DNA from 3 places in the Bacillus sp. JJ1521 genome. Region 1 is predicted to be linked to each of the others. Evidence: riboswitches for the same ligand, from Rfam matches in the RefSeq annotation. Region 1 holds a riboswitch; each other region holds the start of a gene.
The links. Region 1 has a riboswitch for thiamine pyrophosphate ahead of tenA (thiaminase II). Riboswitches for the same ligand answer to the same signal wherever they lie in the genome.

Region 1 (6,431 bases):
GAATATCATGCAAAACGACCTCGCAATGTTGACCCATTACACTACCTAAAAATTCGACAAGTGGGATATAATTCTGAAGAAGTTCCGAGGCGCTTTTTTTCACCACCATTTAATCAACTCCTTTACAAAAGACTTTTAATGTAAATAAATATTTATCACAATAATGGATTATTGCTTTGATAATTAATTATTAATACATGATATACAGACAGCAAACACTATATTCTATATTTTTTGTAAAATCTAACAACTTTTTATCCATAAAAAAAGTTCCCCAACGACTTATTTAAAAAGTCTTCGGGGAACATCTTGAGAAAGAATCTATCACACCAACCTCTTTTTCCTTTTTTCTGTTATCAAGATATTTAGAATGAGGACCACAAACAGTAGAACAAAAGAGACCAAACTAATGATAATGATTGTTTCAATACTCAAGTTCGTCAATCTTGTAAATACGTCAGGTATAATAAGGAATGCTGGTATCACAATGGAAAACCATGTTTTACTCCAAATCGCTGTTGTAATAAAAATACCGCTACATATCACAATTACAATTACATCTGTTGTCTTACCCCCTGTAAAAAACGGATTAATTATTATTGTACTTGCAACCAATATGAGAATCGCTAAAGTTGTTACAATTGCACTTGCAATCATCGCCCCTAAAAAAAACTTCTTCTTTGAATATTGCTTCCTACCAGCATTCTGTAAAAAGTAAACGTAAATCCCAAGCCCCATTACAGCTAAAATGGGCATCCCTATGACTTGGATAATGTTTAGTTCGAACTCTCCTCTTATTGCGGGTCCTATAAGGAAATAGGCAATGACCCCAAGAATATAGAATGGTAGAAATTTTACAAGTTGTTTATAATCTGTCTTCATTTCCTGTTTTAATGAAGCCATATATTGTTCTGGTGTTTGATCAATAATATCATTTATGCTGCGCCCGCTTTTCTCGACTTCGATGAGATGATCTTTTAACTCTTCTATTAACTCCTTTACATCTTGATCTTTTTTTCCTGACATCATTAAGTAAATTTTGAGATTGTCTATAAATGCCTCACTTTTTGCTGATAGCATATCTTTACCTTCCTTTCAATAATTCGTTCACTGGTTTTGAAATTTGTTCCCATTCCTCGGTAATACTCTCTAATGCCTCCTGCCCCGTGTCTGTCAAAAAATAATATTTCCGATTTGGTCCTGATTCAGAGGGTCTCATTTCTCCCCGAATGAGTCCATTCTTTTGGAGACGTAATAATATGGGGTAAATGGTTCCTTCGCTCACATCAGCCAAACCAATATTCAGCAGTTTTTGTGAAAGCTCATAGCCATAGACAGGTTCCTTTTCAATGACAGCCAAAACACATCCGTCTAAAATTCCTTTTAACAATTGGCTTCTTATCGACATTTCATCATACTGCCTCCTCTAGTATGTTATACAAGATAGTGAACTAAAAAAATAAGATTATCCACAGGTAGTTGGTTAAACAAGATAGCGGATAAAAAAACAACTACCTTGTAATACAAAATAGTTGTTTTTAGTATAAAGTTATTTCGTTTTTTTGTCAATAGGTTTTATTTTAATTACTTCTCATCATAAGCATTAAGCGCATTCACGCTGTGAGCCAACGCAGATCCTGCTTTTAAGGCAACTGCAACGAAAATAGCTTCTGAGATTTCTTCTAAATCAGCACCTGCTTTTTTCGCATTTTTCGTATGAAGGTCAATGCAGTACGGGCAACCTGTTGTGTGTGCACAAGCAACCGCAATCAACTCTTTATCTTTTTCTGTTATGTTTTGCGCTTTGAGAGACTTCGTGTCAAAATCAATAAATGCTTTAAATGCCTCTCCATTTAATTCAGCAAATTCTTTCAGTCTTGCAAAATAAGCTGCTTTATATAGCTCATTATCACCTTTTCCATCATAAGCATTAAGTGCATTCACTCCATGAGCTAAAGAGGAACCTGCTTTCAATGCTGTCGCTACAAAAATAGCCTCAGTGACTTCTTCTTTCGTAGAGTCATTCTTTTTTGCATTTCCTACATGTAAATCAATGCAATATGGACAACCCGTGATATGAGCTACTGCTACGGCAATCAGTTCCTTCTGTTTCACGGAAAGTCTACCTGCAGCTAATGCTTGGCTATCAAACTTGATGAAAGATTGAAATGCCTCCGACGCATACTTATTCAATTCAGGCAGTCTACCAAAGTATTCTTTTTTGTACAAACTAGTCATATTAAATCTCCCCATTTCCTATTTTTTCACCAAATAATAGACGAATTTCCAAATTCAAATAAGAATTTAAAAAGCCCCTTCCAATGAGGAAGAGGCACTATGTACGTCCACACTCATCTTTCAAGCATACGCTTGCTGGAATTAGCACCTTGTTACATTCATAGTAACGGTTGCTGCGGGATCAACGGACCAGGTTCCTTCCCCGACTCTTGATAAGAGAAAATCGTATTAAATTTGGTATATTTATTAATACCTTACATGAATTGGCAATAGTTTGTCAACATAAGTGTTGGATTATTTTGAAAACGGGACAATGTACCTGTCCCCCTTGACCCACTTATTCAAAGATTAATAGGCCATTCCTCTTTGTTTTCCGCCATATCCCAAAACATGTATTCGTACATGCTAGTTTTAACAACGATTTCTTCAAGTACTGCTAGATCACGTTCTGGTTTTTCACTTGCCATTTCATTGATGAGATTCTTACAATCATCTGCTAACTCAGTAAATTCATCAGATGCATACATTTTTACCCACTCGCCATAAAATTCATGATCTATTGCTCCTGGCCATTTGACTAGCTCTTTCCCAATGAAATTATAGCTCCATGCACAGGCAAGGACAGCTGCAACAATATTTTCAACACCACCAAGTTGAGCTACGTTCAGCATGTAACTTGTGTATGAAGTCGTAGTTGAAGCGGGCTCGGTTGCCTCAAGCTCCTCAGGAGTTATACCAAATTTTGCAGCATATTGGCGGTGAAGATCCATTTCCACTTCCAATGTGCCATGCAAAAGGTTTGCAAAAATGGACATCGTTTTTAAGTCAGGTGCTTTTGCACTCCCTAACGCAAATAGACGGGAGTACTCAATTAGGTACACATAATCCTGCTTCATATAATGCTTGAATTTATCCTTATCTAACCAACCTTCGCCAATCCCTTTCACAAAAGGATGCTCCAAATACGAATTCCAAATCGGCTCTACTCGATTCCATATTCGATCTGTAAATAAACTGCTCACTTTCATTTCCCCTTTCAACTAGTTGACTTCAGGGAGGATACAAAATAAAAACCCATCACTAGTGTCTAGAAATGGGTTCGGCAAATTTAATCGTTTACACGAAAAATACCAACCCCACTTCCCTACGCTAGTGTTACCTAGATCAGGTTCAAAGGGTCGATATTTCTATCTCTCAGCATTTGCATGCTCCCCTAGTCGAATTGTTAGATTATTAAGTTACTAGATACTAGTTAAACATAGCAATGGAAATAAAACAAGAGGGACAGTAGACCAAACCTGAGCGAACTAGTTCAATGGATAAATATTGAGTATCCCCCAATTATTGGGTTCACATTTTTAAATTTTTTCAAGAAACCACCTGTAAGTTTTACAGATTGATTGGATATTAAAGCGAGTTAGATAATATAGGAGCAGAAATTTCTCTTATGTATCAAATAGAACTGAAAATAGATTAAACAGCCGGAAAGATTCCGACTATTGATTCAAAAAACGTGTAAATCGGCAATTTTTCTTTACTTAATCGGAAAATCTCCGCTTAAAAATATCATTGATTACTCAATTATAATCCACATTCTAAATCACAAAAAGTTCAGACACCCCCATTTTTGAACTCAAATAGCAGGTGTTTTACGAGGTAATGGAGAAGTAATAAAAATATCCCAAACTTAGGAGGTATAGCATGGAGATTTATACATTTAACAAAGATCGAGGTAAACGAATTTCACAATTTAATTCGGACTTTATTATGAACCGTATTATACGTACAAATATGACAACTCAGATCGGGTGTATGCATTTAGATAAGAATGGGATCGTGGGTTTTCATCAAGCTGTGGTCCCGCAATTTTTATTAATTGTAAAAGGTGAAGGGTTTGTCCGCGGCGAAAATGATGAATACTGTAAGGTAGAGCCTGGGGATGCCGTTTTTTGGGAAAAAGATGAATGGCATGAAACGAAAACGGATACTGGATTAACAGCGATTGTCATTGAAAGTGAGGATTTGTCCCCTTCCCTTTTTATTCCATTGAAGTATTCATGATAAGTTTATTGCAATTTATTAGTTTGAAACTATTACCTTCTTAAATCGTATTTTAAATATGAAATGGAGGTGCTTTTTTGGGTACTTTTAGCTCGATAGCTATTATAGTTGCAGGAGTATTTATCATTTATTTAGGTTATCTAATCCGTGTAAAAAAGAAGTTATCCTTAATTATCGGTTTTAGTGAAACTACCTTTTATGGTGAAAAAGATAAATATGCAAAAAGAACTGGAGTGACTGCAATAATCTTGAGAGTTATTGTCCTTTTAATGCCTCTTGTAGTATCGGTTTTTGGCGAAAGTGTTATACAAATATATAAAGTTATTATTGGAGTTTATATCGTAAAAATGCTCATTGTTGCTAATTATTGGCGACTCCGATTTTAGAGCGGATGGAATAGGGACAGCGATTGCTGTGTCCAAAAAACTATATTGTTTTCCCTTTTTTCTTCGCATCTGCATCTAAACCTACACCAATTGCAATGCCCATACTCATTCCAATTGGTAGTCCTAAGCCAATATTATCAAATATGGTTAATCCAAACACAACGCCCATACTAATTCCTATCGACAAGAATAATGATAGGTACATTCCTTCTTGCACCAATTTATGCTTCTTTTCAAGATGAGAGACAATGTCATGGATCACTTTTTTATGTTGTTTAATATCCATATCAATCTCTTTTGCGTTAGATTCTAGTTGAACGAAATGATTTTTTAATTTAAGCAAATGCTGCTGACATTCTTCACAGGTTACCGAAAAAGAATCCAACTTATTAACTACTCGTTCACATTTATTCAAATCCAGCTTTTTTGAACTTTCTTTACTGATGGTACTTCTCAGTTTACTTATAATCGCTTTTATAGCATCTACATGCTTTTCCAACCTCCAGCACCTCCTTACCAGAAATAAGATAATAAAAAAAATGGGTGAACACAGTTATGATATACATTATCAGCATTACATTTCTCTTATATTTAATTTACGAATCAAACATGATTTAGTTTCATTTTTTCTAAAATCCGCAAAAAGAATGGGCAATATTCAATCAAATAACGTCAACCATATGTGATCATGGGAAAGAGGGGCAAAGTCCATTTGCCCCTTTCTAAAAATTACTCCTTATTATTACTTGGAATCAGGATCTGCCCGCTCCAATCTTTTTTCAACAATGTTTGAAGAATCAGCTTGGATAAGAGTGTTGGTTGATATGGCTTGATTAAATACTCATTCGCCCCAAGTTCTAACCCTTTTTCCTTTTCGTCTAGCGCCGAAGAGATAAAGATTGGGATATCTTTTAATTCATCGATTTCTTTCATTTGTTTGATGACATCCCAGCCGTTCATTCCTCCTTCTTCAAGCATGATATCAAGTACGACTGCGTCAGGTCGCTCCGTCTTAATATCCTTTAATGCAGATTCTCCATCATTAAATACTTTTACATGAAAATTACTTTCTTCTAACTCCGTTTGTAAAAGGTGTGCAAGACTACCATCATCCTCAACAATAATAACGTTTACTTTCCCTTGTTGATTTTGGACCGTTTCTTTTGATGGAGAATGCTCAGATTTTCCAAGAACGAGAGGAAAGCTTACTGTAAATGCACTACCTTCTTTATAAACAGATTGGACGGAGACTTCACCATTATGTCCTTTTACAATTTCTTTTACAATCGCAAGGCCTAGTCCAGTTCCGCCAATTTTACGGCGATCGGTATTGTCGACTCGGAAGAATTTCGTAAATAATTGATCTAGGGCATCCTCTGGTATTCCAAGCCCCTCATCTTTTATTTCGACTTTTAAGTAAGTTTCTTCTTCATACACAGTCACAAAAATATTTCCACCATCAGGGGAATATTTGATTGCATTGCTAATCAAATTATTAAAGACTTGGGAAATCTTATCCTTGTCTCCGAGCACCATTGTATAATCCGTCTTCACTTCAAAATGGAAAACATGATTTGGATTATTAAGATCATGTGTCTCGATGATGCTACTTAGAAGTGGAATGATGTCATCATACTTTTTCTCATATGTTTGTTTTCCAGATTCCAAACGTTGAACATCTAAAAAATCATTAATCAGTGATGTTAATCTCTTTGCTTCTCGATAAATGGTTGTTAAATATTTCTT
Region 2 (6,431 bases), on a different contig from region 1:
GACAAAGTTTATTTTTTAACTTTGTTACATTGATTTCTGCATTTTCACCTTTCCAAATATCTATCGATTGAAGAATTGGTGATATCGATTCTCCCGAAAGGAGTCGGAACACTTGTGCCACTTGATAAGCAGCGGTGACTTGAACAATCGGACTAATAACCCCAACGGTATCACATGTCATTCCATCCATTGGCAGATGGTTTAAAAGACAGTGCAAGCACGGAGTTTCTCCCGGTATAATGGGTAATGTCAGTCCATAGCTTCCCACACATGCACCAAAAATAAAGGGGATCCCCATTTTTACAGCTGAGTCATTAACGATTAAACTTGTTTCAAAATTATCCGTAGCATCAACGACAACTGAATGACCTTTAATCAATTCAGTAATATTCAGTCCGTGAACATCCTCAACGTTCCCCTCAATTGTGATTTCACTATTAATTTGTTCAAGACGTTTTTTCGCGGCAATTGCTTTTGGGATTTTATTTTTTACATCTTCTTCCGTATACAATTGCTGCCTTTGTAAATTGCTCCATTCCACATAATCCCGGTCAATAATCGTTAGATGCCCAATTCCTGCTCTTGTCAGCATTTCGGAGCTTGCAGAACCTAATGCACCTGCCCCAATTATGATGACACTTGCCTCTTTTATTTTTACTTGCGCAGTCGCTCCCAGAAATAATTCCTGTCTAGAATAGCGATTGTTCAAGATGTCACCATTCCTGTAGTTGGGCTACTTGCCACTGCGTACTCTTTTTCTTCAATTCTTCCAGCTTCGAACCCTAGTCTTCCCGCTTCCAATGCTAGTTTCATTGCTTCCGCCATTTTCACAGGATCTTTTGCACCAGAAACGGCTGTATTAAGTAATACAGCATCCGCACCAAGCTCCATGGCAAATGCTACATCCTTAGGTGAACCGATTCCAGCATCAACAATGACTGGAATGGATGACTGTTCGATAATAAACTTCAAGTTAAGAGGATTAATAATTCCCTTTCCAGAACCAATTGGGGAAGCCCCCGGCATGATGGCATGAACTCCAAGATCCTCAAGACGCTTAGCTAATACCACATCATCAGAAGTATACGGAAGTACAATAAAACCTTCAGCTAAAAGCATTTCAGATGCTTTTAACGTTTCGATCGGATCCGGTAAAAGAGTACGATCATCACCAATTACCTCGACTTTGATCATGTCACATAATCCAGAGGCTTTCGCTAATTTCGCAATCCGAACTGCTTCTTTAGCCGTTTTTGCACCAGCCGTATTCGGAAGTAAAGTGTATTTAGTCAAATCCAGTTGTTCAAGAAAATTCGGTTGTTCCTCTGAAAAAATATTCATCCTTCTTACCGCAAAGGTTAGAATTTCAGCCTCTGATACTTCAACCGCTTTTTTCTGAATCTCAAATGATGGGTATTTTCCAGTACCTAATAAGAGTCTTGATCTGAAGCTTCGATCTGCTATTTTTAACATGTTTTATCCTCCTCCAACAAAATGTATGATTTCTACTACATCGCCTTTTGAAAGACCTGTAGTTTCATAGTTATTTTTCATCACAATATCCTTATTGACCTCAACCACAACAATACGATTTTCTAGATTGTAATGGGAAAGCAACCCTTGAACATTTTGGATGGTTTCTGGAAGGTCAATCTGTCTTCCGTTTACGATAATAGACATGTATGGATCACCTCCTAAACGGTCAGCGGCTTACGACGGTCAATTCTAAAAGCCTCCACCCAGTCTTTTTTCACTTCTCTTTTCAAGATTAAATCCGTAATCATTTGCCCAGTTGCAGGAGCAAGCAGGATGCCATTTCGATAATGGCCTGTCGCAAATAAAATTCCTTCGTCTTCAGGATGGTAGCCAATGAATGGATTTTGATCAAATGTTTGGGGACGCAATCCTGACCAAGCTGAATCCAATTTCATATCTGCTATGGTAGGCAGCAACATTTTTGCCTTTGCTATAAGTGTTTCGATGCCATTTAGACTAACCTTATCAGTCCAATCGTTCTCCTTGATGGTTGCGCCAATCACAAGCTTTCCATTGTTTCTTGGGACAACATAATATTTATCATGAAAAATGGTATGCTTTAAAACCGCTTTTTCACCAATCACCGAAATGCATTCCCCTTTTACAGGAGTCATTTGATGATCTAACCCAAGCTGCCTAAAAAAGGTCTCGCTCCAAACTCCACTGGCAACGACTACATGCTTCGCTTCAACAACACCCCTTGTGGTTTGAAGGAGGAAAACATTATTTTGTTTTTCAACAGTAAGTACCTTTGTAGATTCTAGAATAGAGGCACCAAGGATTTGAGCACTTTTAGCAAACGCTTGACAAACCCCAATCGGTAAAACGTTTACATCATCTTCAATATAGGCTGCGCCTAACAGATGAGGTGAAACATCTCGTTCTAATTTTTTCACTTCTTCTGTTGCTAGCCATGAAACGGTTGGTTGGGCTAAAATCGCCTTTAAACCTTGTTTATCTTGCTCAGAAAATACAAGCTTTAAAATGCCCCCCTTTCTATAACCCAAGTCAATTCCACTTAATTCATACAATTCATCTTTCAGCTTTCCATAAGCAAACTGGCTTTTTCTTGCAAAAGGGAAAAAGACATCAACATCCCCCTCACATTCAGAATGCGCCCCTAGCATGCCAGCCGCAGCACTTGTAGCTTTTGCCCCAACCTGATTCTCCTCGAACACAGCTACATCGATATTTTCCTTTGCTAAATAATAAGCAATCGAGGATCCAATAATACCGCCCCCAATTACTGCTACTTCATAGCTGTTTTTCATTACGGACCACCTCATAAAATTGACTTGCTGCAGCTAGCGGATTTTCTGCTGAAAAAATTCCTGACATCACTGCAATTCCTTCTGCTTTTAATTCTCGTAATTCGTTTACTTTATCTAGTTTAATTCCACCGATTGCATAAATTGGTAGACTCAAATGCTTTTTCATCTCAATGAGGGGTTCAATGCCATTTGGAGCCTTTCCCCTTTTACTATTCGTCTCATAGCAATGTCCGTATAAGAGATAATCTGCTCCTTTTGCTTCGGCTTCTTTAGCTCCTTCATAGGAATGGACCGACCGACCAACTGTTAGATGAGGAAAACGTTCTTTGACCATTTTAACCGGAAGCCCTATTTCAGGAAAATGGACATTTGGAATATCCATCAGTAAGGCAATATCTAATCGATCATTTAAGATAATCTTTTCTTTTTCAACACCACCCTCTTCCAAATATTGGAGTAGTATGATGATTTCTTTAACGGTTTTTGTTTTTTCTCGTATTTGGACAAAATCAATTTTGTTTTTTATTTTTATGATCTTCGATGCGAGTTCACGAACAGAATGCGACTGATCCGTTACAGCCATCAACTTCATTTACTTCTCCCCTTCATTGGAGCACCTTCTTTGTAAGTTATTAACTTGCTGCGCCCTCAAAAAAAACCACTTTCCGACATAGGAAAGTGGTGTGTTCGATAGTTGCCTAAATTCACATAAGCACAAACAGTCGCTACTTCCCTACGCAGATACTAATCTGTTCAGGTTATGAGGGTTTAAAAGTAACTACTTTATTCTCAGCCCTTATCAAGGGATCCCCTAGTAAAACTCCAATTTATTCAATTATTAAAATTATCTATTATATTACTACAAGAATTAGAAAATTTCAAGTAAACTCCTTTACAAAAACGAGGCTTCCCAAAAGTTCAAAGAACTAATGGAAAACCTCTAATTTTTAGCCTTATTAGGGTTCAATGTTACCCCTAAAAGGGTGTAAGGCAAGACCCCTATAAATCAAGGGATATTGGGCCGATATTACATCATGCCGCCCATTCCACCCATTCCGCTCATGTCAGGCATTGCAGGAGCATCTTCTTTAATGTCAGCAATTACTGCTTCAGTTGTTAGGAACATAGCTGATACAGATGCTGCGTTTTGAAGTGCCGAACGAGTAACCTTAGTTGGGTCAACGATACCAGCGTCAACCATGTTTACCCACTCGCCAGTTGCTGCGTTGAAACCAACACCAAGTGCTTCGTTTTTCAAGCGTTCAACAACTACAGATCCTTCAAGACCAGCGTTGTGAGCGATTTGACGAACTGGCTCTTCTAGTGCACGAAGAACGATGTTCACACCAGTTGCTTCGTCTCCAGCTAACTCAATAGCAGCTACTTTGTTATATACGTTCACAAGTGCAGTACCACCACCTGAAACGATACCTTCTTCAACAGCTGCGCGAGTTGCGTTAAGAGCATCTTCAATACGAAGCTTGCGTTCTTTTAGTTCAGTTTCAGTAGCAGCACCAACTTTGATAACTGCAACTCCACCAGCTAATTTAGCAAGGCGCTCTTGTAACTTTTCTTTGTCAAATTCAGAAGTAGTTTCTTCCATTTGAACACGGATATTGTTTACGCGAGATGCAATCTTATCAGATTCACCAGCACCTTCAACGATTGTCGTATTTTCTTTTGTTACAACAATCTTAGAAGCACGTCCTAATTGAGTAATATCGGCAGATTTAAGGTCTAAGCCTAAATCTTCAGTGATTACTTCACCACCAGTTAGGATTGCAATATCTTCTAGCATTGCTTTACGACGGTCACCAAATCCAGGAGCTTTAACAGCGACTGCATTGAATGTACCACGAAGCTTGTTCACGACTAGAGTTGCAAGAGCTTCACCTTCAACATCTTCAGCGATTAGTAATAATGGCTTACCTTGTTGAACCACTTGCTCTAATACTGGTAGGATTTCTTGAATGCTAGAAATCTTTTTGTCAGTGATGAGCACATATGGATTTTCAAGAACTGCTTCCATTTTGTCAGAGTCAGTTACCATGTATGGAGAAGCATATCCACGGTCAAATTGCATACCTTCTACTACTTCAAGTTCAGTAGAGAATCCTTTAGATTCTTCGATTGTAATAACACCGTCGTTACCTACGCGCTCCATTGCTTCAGCGATCAATTCGCCAACTTCTTTGTCATCTGAAGAAATAGCAGCAACTTGTGCGATAGAATCTTTACCTTCAATTGGTTGTGAAATAGCTTTTAATTCTTGAACAGCTACTGTAACAGCTTTTTCAATACCTTTACGAACTACCATTGGGTTTGCACCAGCAGTAACGTTCTTTAAGCCTTCGCGAATCATCGCTTGAGCAAGAACTGTTGCAGTAGTAGTACCGTCACCAGCAACATCATTTGTTTTGCTAGCAACTTCAGCAACAAGCTTAGCACCCATGTTTTCAAATGCATCTTCTAATTCGATTTCTTTTGCAATTGTTACACCGTCATTTGTGATAAGTGGTGAACCAAATTTTTTCTCAAGAACCACGTTACGTCCTTTTGGCCCTAATGTTACTTTTACAGCATTTGCTAATGCGTCAACACCACGAAGCATTGCGCGACGAGCATCTTCACTAAATTTAATTTCTTTTGCCATTTATAAGCCCTCCTCAAAAATATAAATTAAATCAAATGCACCTTGGCGGCGTATTTGCGCCCGATTTTTAGGCCCACACGATGTGGGTCATGAAGACGTTGCCACAGGAGGTGGCGCCTTTAGTCTTCGATCTAACTGCTCGAAAAATTTTCCTTTAAAAAATCGTGGCATCCGCCGAAGGCTTTTAACTTTATTCAGGATTTCGCTGAATAAAGTTAACAATCTTATGATATAAATGCTGTTTTCAATTAACCGATAACAGCTAAAATGTCGCTTTCACGTAAAATTAAGTATTCAGTACCTTCGTATTTCACTTCAGTACCAGCATATTTTGAGAAGATAATGCGATCACCAACCGCAACCTCTAAAGCTACTCTTTCACCACTGTCTAGTACACGACCTGTACCTGCAGCAACTACTTTACCTTCTTGTGGCTTTTCCTTTGCAGAATCTGGTAATACAATCCCGCTTGCAGTTTTTTCCTCTGATTCAACTAGTTCAATAACAACGCGATCACCTAATGGCTTTAACAAGTGAAACGACCTCCTCAAATAATTTAAATATTAGTTTCGTCTGCTTATTAGCACTCAAACAACTCGAGTGCTAACACAATTATTATATTAAATAATCTCTACCTATTTTGCAAGTCATTTGATATAGAATTTGGAAAAAAGATTCGACTTTCTTCGTCACCTATCTATCCTATGTTACTAACAAGAAAAATAAACCATGGTTATTCATTAATATATTTTCTTCAATGAAAAATTGGATTTGCATTATACTAATGGATAAGTATGAATATATGTTACAATACAAAGGGTGGACAATTAGTACTGATTCATTATTCCATCTATAAAAAGGAGATTTTCATGAAAGCTCGATATTGGTATGTCATTTTAACGTACATCATCATGCAGTTCTCTGGAATTTTAGGTATCCCGCTTCTCTTATATTTTGGTGTTGGAAAAGAC
Region 3 (6,431 bases), on a different contig from region 1:
CTTGCTAAGCAAAAGGATAAAGATGCTGTTGCAGAGCATGAAGTGCTTGTGATGTTAAAAGAAGCATTTGAAAATGAACAACCTGCTCGTGCGATTGAATTTACGGAAGAACAAATGAAATATGTAAAGGGAATGCACTTACTAACAAGTAAACAAGTTTTATACGTTGCCAATGTTGGTGAAGATGATGTAGCAGATCCTTCTTCAAATGAGTATGTTCAATTAGTTCGTGAGTTTGCAGAAAAGGAAAATGCTGAGGTAATTGTTATTTGTGCGAAGATTGAGTCTGAAATTGTGGAGCTTGAAGGGGAAGAAAAGGAGATGTTCCTTGAAGAGCTTGGAATTGAAGAATCTGGGCTCGACCAATTAATTCGTACTGCGTATCACTTATTAGGCCTTGCTACTTATTTTACTGCAGGTGTACAAGAGGTAAGAGCGTGGACGTTCAGAAAAGGTATGAAAGCACCTCAATGTGCAGGGATTATTCACACTGATTTTGAGAGAGGGTTTATTCGCGCGGAGACGGTCTCATATGAGGACTTGCTTGCAGGTGGCTCTATGAATGCTGCACGTGAAGCAGGTAAGGTACGTCTTGAAGGTAAAGAATATATTGTTCAAGATGGGGATGTTATCCATTTCCGATTTAATGTATAAGATTTTTATGTAAAAGTAGCCATAGGACGGTTTTCGTTTTGTGGCTACTTTCATTTTTAAACATTTCTTGCCTGCAAATTATTAATGTGGTATAATCTTTTTCTGTGAGTAATTAAAATAATTGCTCCTTGCCCTTTTTAGATAAAGGGCCGTTAGTCCAAAAGGAGGTGTAATGTGATGAGAAAATACGAAGTTATGTATATTATCCGTCCAAACATTGAAGATGAAGCGAAAAAGGCTTTAGTTGAGCGTTTTAATGGCGTTCTAACTGATAATGGTGCGGAGATTACAAACGTAAAAGAATGGGGTAAGCGCCGTTTAGCTTATGAAATCAATGATTTCCGCGATGGTTATTACATGATTCTTAACGTAATGTCTAACTCTGAAGCTGTTAACGAATTCGATCGTTTAGCGAAAATCAGTGAAGACATTATCCGTCATATCATTGTTAAAGAAGAAGAATAAGAATTTTTTAGAGTATAGACTCTGTTTCAATATCCTGTTAAGGAGATGGTTCTGATGATGAATCGCGTAGTTCTCGTTGGGAGACTTACAAAGGATCCGGAATTACGATATACCCCAAGTGGAGTTGCAGTTGCAACCTTCACACTTGCAGTGAATAGAACATTTACGAATCAGTCAGGTGAACGTGAAGCTGACTTCATTAATTGCGTGATTTGGCGCCGACCAGCTGAAAATGTCGCTAATTTCTTGAAAAAGGGAAGCTTAGCTGGCGTTGATGGTCGTATTCAAACAAGAAATTATGAAGGCCAGGATGGCAAACGCGTATATGTTACTGAGGTTGTAGCAGAAAGTGTTCAATTCCTTGAACCTAGAAATGCGAATGACCAACAGCGCAGCGGTGGAGGAAACTTTGGTGGAAACTATGGCGGAGGCTATGGTGGTAATCAAGGGGGCAATCAAGGTGGCTATGGAGGCAACCAGGGTGGAAACCAAGGCGGTGGCCAAGGTGGATACTCTCCATTTGGACAGAGTCAGAACCCAAATCAAAACCAAGGACCTACAAGAGTAGACCAAGATCCATTTGCTAATGATGGACAACCCATTGATATTTCAGATGATGATCTTCCATTCTAACTTGTAAGTCTAATCGATAAAATCTTAAATTGAAAAGGAGGAGAAAATAAATGGCAGGCGGACGTAAAGGTGGACGTGCAAAGCGTCGTAAAGTGTGTTACTTCACAGCTAATGGAATCACACACATCGATTACAAAGAAGTAGATTTACTTAAAAAATTCGTTTCTGAGCGTGGTAAAATCTTACCTCGTCGTGTAACTGGTACAAGTGCGAAATACCAACGTAAATTAACAATTGCTATTAAACGTGCTCGTCAAATGGCATTACTACCATATGTATCTGGTGAGTAATAATTTAAATTTAAGGCACCCAATCATAATGATTTGGGTGCCTTATTTGTTTTAATATTATTTCAATAACACGATATTTAGATAAGCCCCCAGACTGATAAATAGACGTAAAAATTCCGCTTAATTAGTAATTTATATTAAATAAAGCTTAAATAGACAGAGAGTTTCCGCCTATTGGCTCGAAAACCGTAAGAATGGGGGATTTTTCTTTGCATTGTCGGAATATCTCCGCTCATATCCCCTGAAACGAGCTCCATTCTGCATTTAATCGGAAAACCTACGCTTATTTTACTTTTTGTTGGTTACTCATTAAGGACAAGACATCATAATTTCAAACGGAGTTCGTCTATTTGATTATCGTAAAAGGAAACATATAAAAAAGCCTCTAAAAGAGGCAAATATATAATTACATAGTTTCCTTTTGAATGAAAAAGCGTGGTGAAGCTACGATAAGTAAAATCAAAACTATGGAGCATGCAATAAAGGATCCTAGCATTGCAATACTGTTAAACGTAAAGGAGTAAAACACTGGGTCCATTCCTTTTGGTGCATACATGCCCCAATAGATGAATCCGGCAAGAAAGTGCCAGAAGTAACGCGCTACACTTCCTATGAATATTGCAATGACAATAATACCTATAGCTAATCCCTTTTTATTATTGATTAAAGTCCTTTGAACTGGGTTTTTTAATAAGCCAGCAAAACCTATAAAAGGAAATGCAATAACAAATTCAATAAAACCTTGTAACGGATGAATAATTTGAGGGTCAAATACAAGCTGTAATAACCCCCATATTAATCCTGACAGAAATCCTGTTTTGAATCCCCATCTTAATGCGATAATAAATATGGGAACCATTGCAAAAGAAATTGATATAGTAGCGATTTTAATGGATGGTACAAAAATGTCCAATGCAAGCGCCAATACAGCAAAAATAGCTGCTTCAATCATTGCCTGTAATCTTGTATTTCTCATAAAAAAATCCCCCTTAAAGTATGTTGTAAAATAACGTACCCCAAGGAGAACAACTTTAATAAAAGTATTGGTTCTCAAAATAACTCCACATCCCTACGCTAGTGTTAACTAACAGGTTCGAAGGGTCTGAACTTAAATGTTCACTCTCAGCAAATTTGCTCCCCTTGTGGTTACGTTTCCTTATATAACTACTATCATAATGGAAAATAGGGAAAAGTAAAACAAAAAGTTTCGCTTTCTAGTTTTCATAGTCCTGAAAGGTTGAAGACTTTATCGTAAAACTTTAAAATAGAAAGTGATTGTAAAAAAGGTGTGTGTTATTTAATTTGAGGTGAAAAGGTGAAAAATGCAAAAATATTAACAGAAGGCGGTATGCTTTTAGCAATATATAGTGTACTGTTACTTGTTGCTTTATATGTTCCACTACTTGGAATCGTGCTTTTATTTTTTTTGCCCGTTCCATTTATCCTGTTTACAGTGAGGTATAGGGTAAAGCCATCATTACTATTTATTCTCATTGCTTTTTTATTATCGGGGTTATTCGGTTCTGTCATTGGGATATTACATACGCTAATGTTTGGAATAACAGGTATCTTATTAGGTGAATTGATTAACAGGGGAAGAAGTGGAATTGAACTATTTTTAGGATCCTGTTTATCCTATTTGTTCTCAATCGTTTTGCTTTATGTAACAGCGATTGTGGTCCTGCAAATTGATGTCATTGACATGATCCGAGAAAGCTCGCGGGAATCTTTTGCAATGGCTGAGAGTATAATGAGGGCAACAGGGGGAGATGTAAATACAGAGGCTATTAAGCAACTGGAAGATTCCATTGACATGATGCAATACATGATCCCAAGTATGTTTGTATTGATTGCTATGTTTTTAGCCTTTGTTACGGTTGTGGCAATGAAACCAGTGCTTGTACGACTTCAAGTGAAAATGAATCCGTTCCCGCCTTTTCGTGAGATCACCTTTCCTAAGAGTATCTTATGGTATTATTTACTGATTTTACTTTTTAGCTTTGTTGAACTGGATAAGGGTACGTTTGGGTATACGGCCTTTTTAAATTTATTTTTTGTTTTGCAGATGCTCATGGTCATTCAAGGATTATCATTTATTTATTACTTCTGCCATCAAAAAAGAATTCCAAAGGCAGTGCCAATTGTGCTGACAATTCTAACACCATTTCTCCTTTATATTATTCGAATCTTAGGTATAATTGACTTAGGATTCCAACTGCGACAACGAATAAGAGAAAAGAAGTAAAACAAAGCTTTAGGAGCTGAAAATTACATGCCAGACTTTTACAAAAGGAAGTTATTTCGCTATCCCTTATATGCATTGCTTGTGATTACAAGTATTTTTAGTGCAATTCTTATTTATTTTCAATGGGTAATTGGGTTAGCATGTTTTCTGCTCCTTGGATTCATTGTGTATTTTTTATACAAAGCAAACTCACATCTAAAAAAGGAAATGGAGCATTATATCTCAACCCTTTCGTATCGCTTAAAAAAGGTTGGCGAAGAGGCATTAATGGAAATGCCAATTGGGATTTTGCTTTATAATGAGGAGTTTCAGGTCGAGTGGGCGAATGCCTATTTATCTAACTGTTTGGATGCAGATTCATTAGTAGGAAGATCCCTTTACGAGGTCGAGGAACTGATTGTTCCCTTAATACAACAAGAGATCGAAAGTGATACGATAACGTTAAATGAGCAGAAATTCAAAGTCATAATAAAGAGAGAAGAACGCTTGCTTTATTTCTTTGATGTAACGGAACAAATGGAAATTGTGCAATTGTATGAAGCGGAGCGAACCGTTTTAGGAATTATCTTTTTAGATAATTATGATGAAGTAACACAGGGAATGGATGATCAACGAAAAAGTTCGTTAAATAGCCAGGTTACATCTATCCTTAATGAATGGGCAAATGAACATGGCGTATTTTTAAAAAGAACATCGTCAGAACGTTTTATTGCTGTGTTAAACGAAGAGATCTTATCAAATCTTGAAAAAACAAAGTTTACCATTTTGGATGATGTGAGGGAAACAACAGCGAAGGAGAGTGTAGCATTAACCCTAAGTATTGGGATTGGAATTGGAGTTCCAACCCTACCGGAGTTAGGGGCTGCCGCACAATCAAGTTTGGACCTAGCATTGGGACGTGGTGGAGATCAAGTTGCGATAAAACTTCCGAATGGAAAGGTTAAGTTTTATGGTGGCAAAACGAATCCAATGGAAAAACGGACTAGGGTCCGCGCACGCGTGATTTCACATGCCTTAAAGGAAATTGTCTCAGACAGTGATAAAGTCATCATAATGGGCCATAAATACCCTGATATGGATGCAGTAGGGGCTGCTATTGGAATTTTAAAGGTGGCACAAATGAACCACAAAGATGGATACATTGTCTTAAATCCGAATGAAATCGATTCAGGCGTAGGGCGACTACTTGAGGAAGTGAAGGAAAATACGGAGCTTTGGTCGTATTTTATTACACCGGAACAAGCGCTTGAAATTGCTACAAATGACACGCTACTCGTTGTTGTTGACACACATAAGCCATCGCTCGTTATTGAGGAAAAACTTGTATCAAAAATTGATAAAGTGGTGGTCATTGACCATCACCGTCGAGGCGAGGAATTTATTCAATCACCATTACTCGTCTATATGGAGCCGTATGCGTCATCAACAGCAGAGTTGGTTACAGAGCTACTTGAGTATCAGCCAAAGCGGAAGAAAATTGATATGCTTGAAGCAACCGCATTACTTGCGGGGATTATTGTAGATACAAAGAGCTTTACACTTCGGACAGGATCAAGAACATTTGATGCAGCATCCTATCTACGTGCTCAAGGTGCGGACACCGTTCTTGTTCAGAAGTTCCTAAAGGAAAACATGGATCATTTTAAAAAGCGCTCAAGACTTATTGAGTCAGCGTTTATATATAAAAATGGAATTGCGATTGCAAAAGGAAATGAAAATGAGACTTACGACCAAGTGATGATTGCTCAAGCAGCAGATACATTGCTAACAATGAACGATGTAGTCGCGTCATTTGTGATTTCGATGAGGCACGACTCACGAGTTGGGATCAGTGCTCGTTCATTAGGAGAGATCAATGTACAGTTGATTATGGAAGGCCTAGGTGGCGGTGGCCATTTGACAAATGCGGCTACACAGTTAGATGATACAACGATAGAAGAAGCAGAAGAACAACTACTTTTAGTCATAGATGAGTATTTAGAGGGAGGTACCAAGGAATGAAGGTTATTTTCTTAAAAGATGTAAAAGGTAAAGGAAAAAAGGGAGAAGTGAAGAACGTATCTGATGGGTATGCACACAATTTCCTACTCAAGCAAAACCTCGCTATTGAAGCGACACCAGCAAACATGAAAACATTAGAAGCA

Region 2: another riboswitch for thiamine pyrophosphate. It lies ahead of V7147_RS03890 (thiamine phosphate synthase); the one in region 1 lies ahead of tenA (thiaminase II).
Region 3: another riboswitch for thiamine pyrophosphate. It lies ahead of thiT (energy-coupled thiamine transporter ThiT); the one in region 1 lies ahead of tenA (thiaminase II).

The regions. Positions count from the first base shown of each region.
Region 1 is NZ_JBALOX010000123.1:16,765-23,195, reverse strand. It holds gene V7147_RS16710 (helix-turn-helix transcriptional regulator) at 1-109, opposite strand, end outside; gene V7147_RS16705 (HAAS domain-containing protein) at 325-1,080, opposite strand; gene V7147_RS16700 (PadR family transcriptional regulator) at 1,085-1,408, opposite strand; gene V7147_RS16695 (carboxymuconolactone decarboxylase family protein) at 1,585-2,238, opposite strand; SAM riboswitch class I at 2,349-2,457, opposite strand; gene tenA (thiaminase II) at 2,580-3,266, opposite strand; TPP riboswitch at 3,363-3,463, opposite strand; gene V7147_RS16685 (cupin domain-containing protein) at 3,940-4,299, shown strand; gene V7147_RS16680 (DUF3784 domain-containing protein) at 4,377-4,685, shown strand; gene V7147_RS16675 (hypothetical protein) at 4,726-5,184, opposite strand; gene V7147_RS16670 (ATP-binding protein) at 5,415-6,431, opposite strand, start outside.
Region 2 is NZ_JBALOX010000019.1:12,647-19,077, reverse strand. It holds gene V7147_RS03910 (ThiF family adenylyltransferase) at 1-709, opposite strand, end outside; gene V7147_RS03905 (thiazole synthase) at 706-1,473, opposite strand; gene thiS (sulfur carrier protein ThiS) at 1,477-1,680, opposite strand; gene thiO (glycine oxidase ThiO) at 1,695-2,807, opposite strand; gene V7147_RS03890 (thiamine phosphate synthase) at 2,791-3,399, opposite strand; TPP riboswitch at 3,521-3,630, opposite strand; gene groL (chaperonin GroEL) at 3,835-5,460, opposite strand; gene groES (co-chaperone GroES) at 5,709-5,993, opposite strand; gene V7147_RS03875 (CPBP family intramembrane glutamic endopeptidase) at 6,330-6,431, shown strand, end outside.
Region 3 is NZ_JBALOX010000074.1:33,348-39,778, reverse strand. It holds gene ychF (redox-regulated ATPase YchF) at 1-654, shown strand, start outside; gene rpsF (30S ribosomal protein S6) at 832-1,119, shown strand; gene ssb (single-stranded DNA-binding protein) at 1,174-1,752, shown strand; gene rpsR (30S ribosomal protein S18) at 1,803-2,042, shown strand; gene thiT (energy-coupled thiamine transporter ThiT) at 2,449-3,018, opposite strand; TPP riboswitch at 3,092-3,193, opposite strand; gene V7147_RS12180 (YybS family protein) at 3,358-4,287, shown strand; gene V7147_RS12175 (DHH family phosphoesterase) at 4,315-6,288, shown strand; gene rplI (50S ribosomal protein L9) at 6,285-6,431, shown strand, end outside.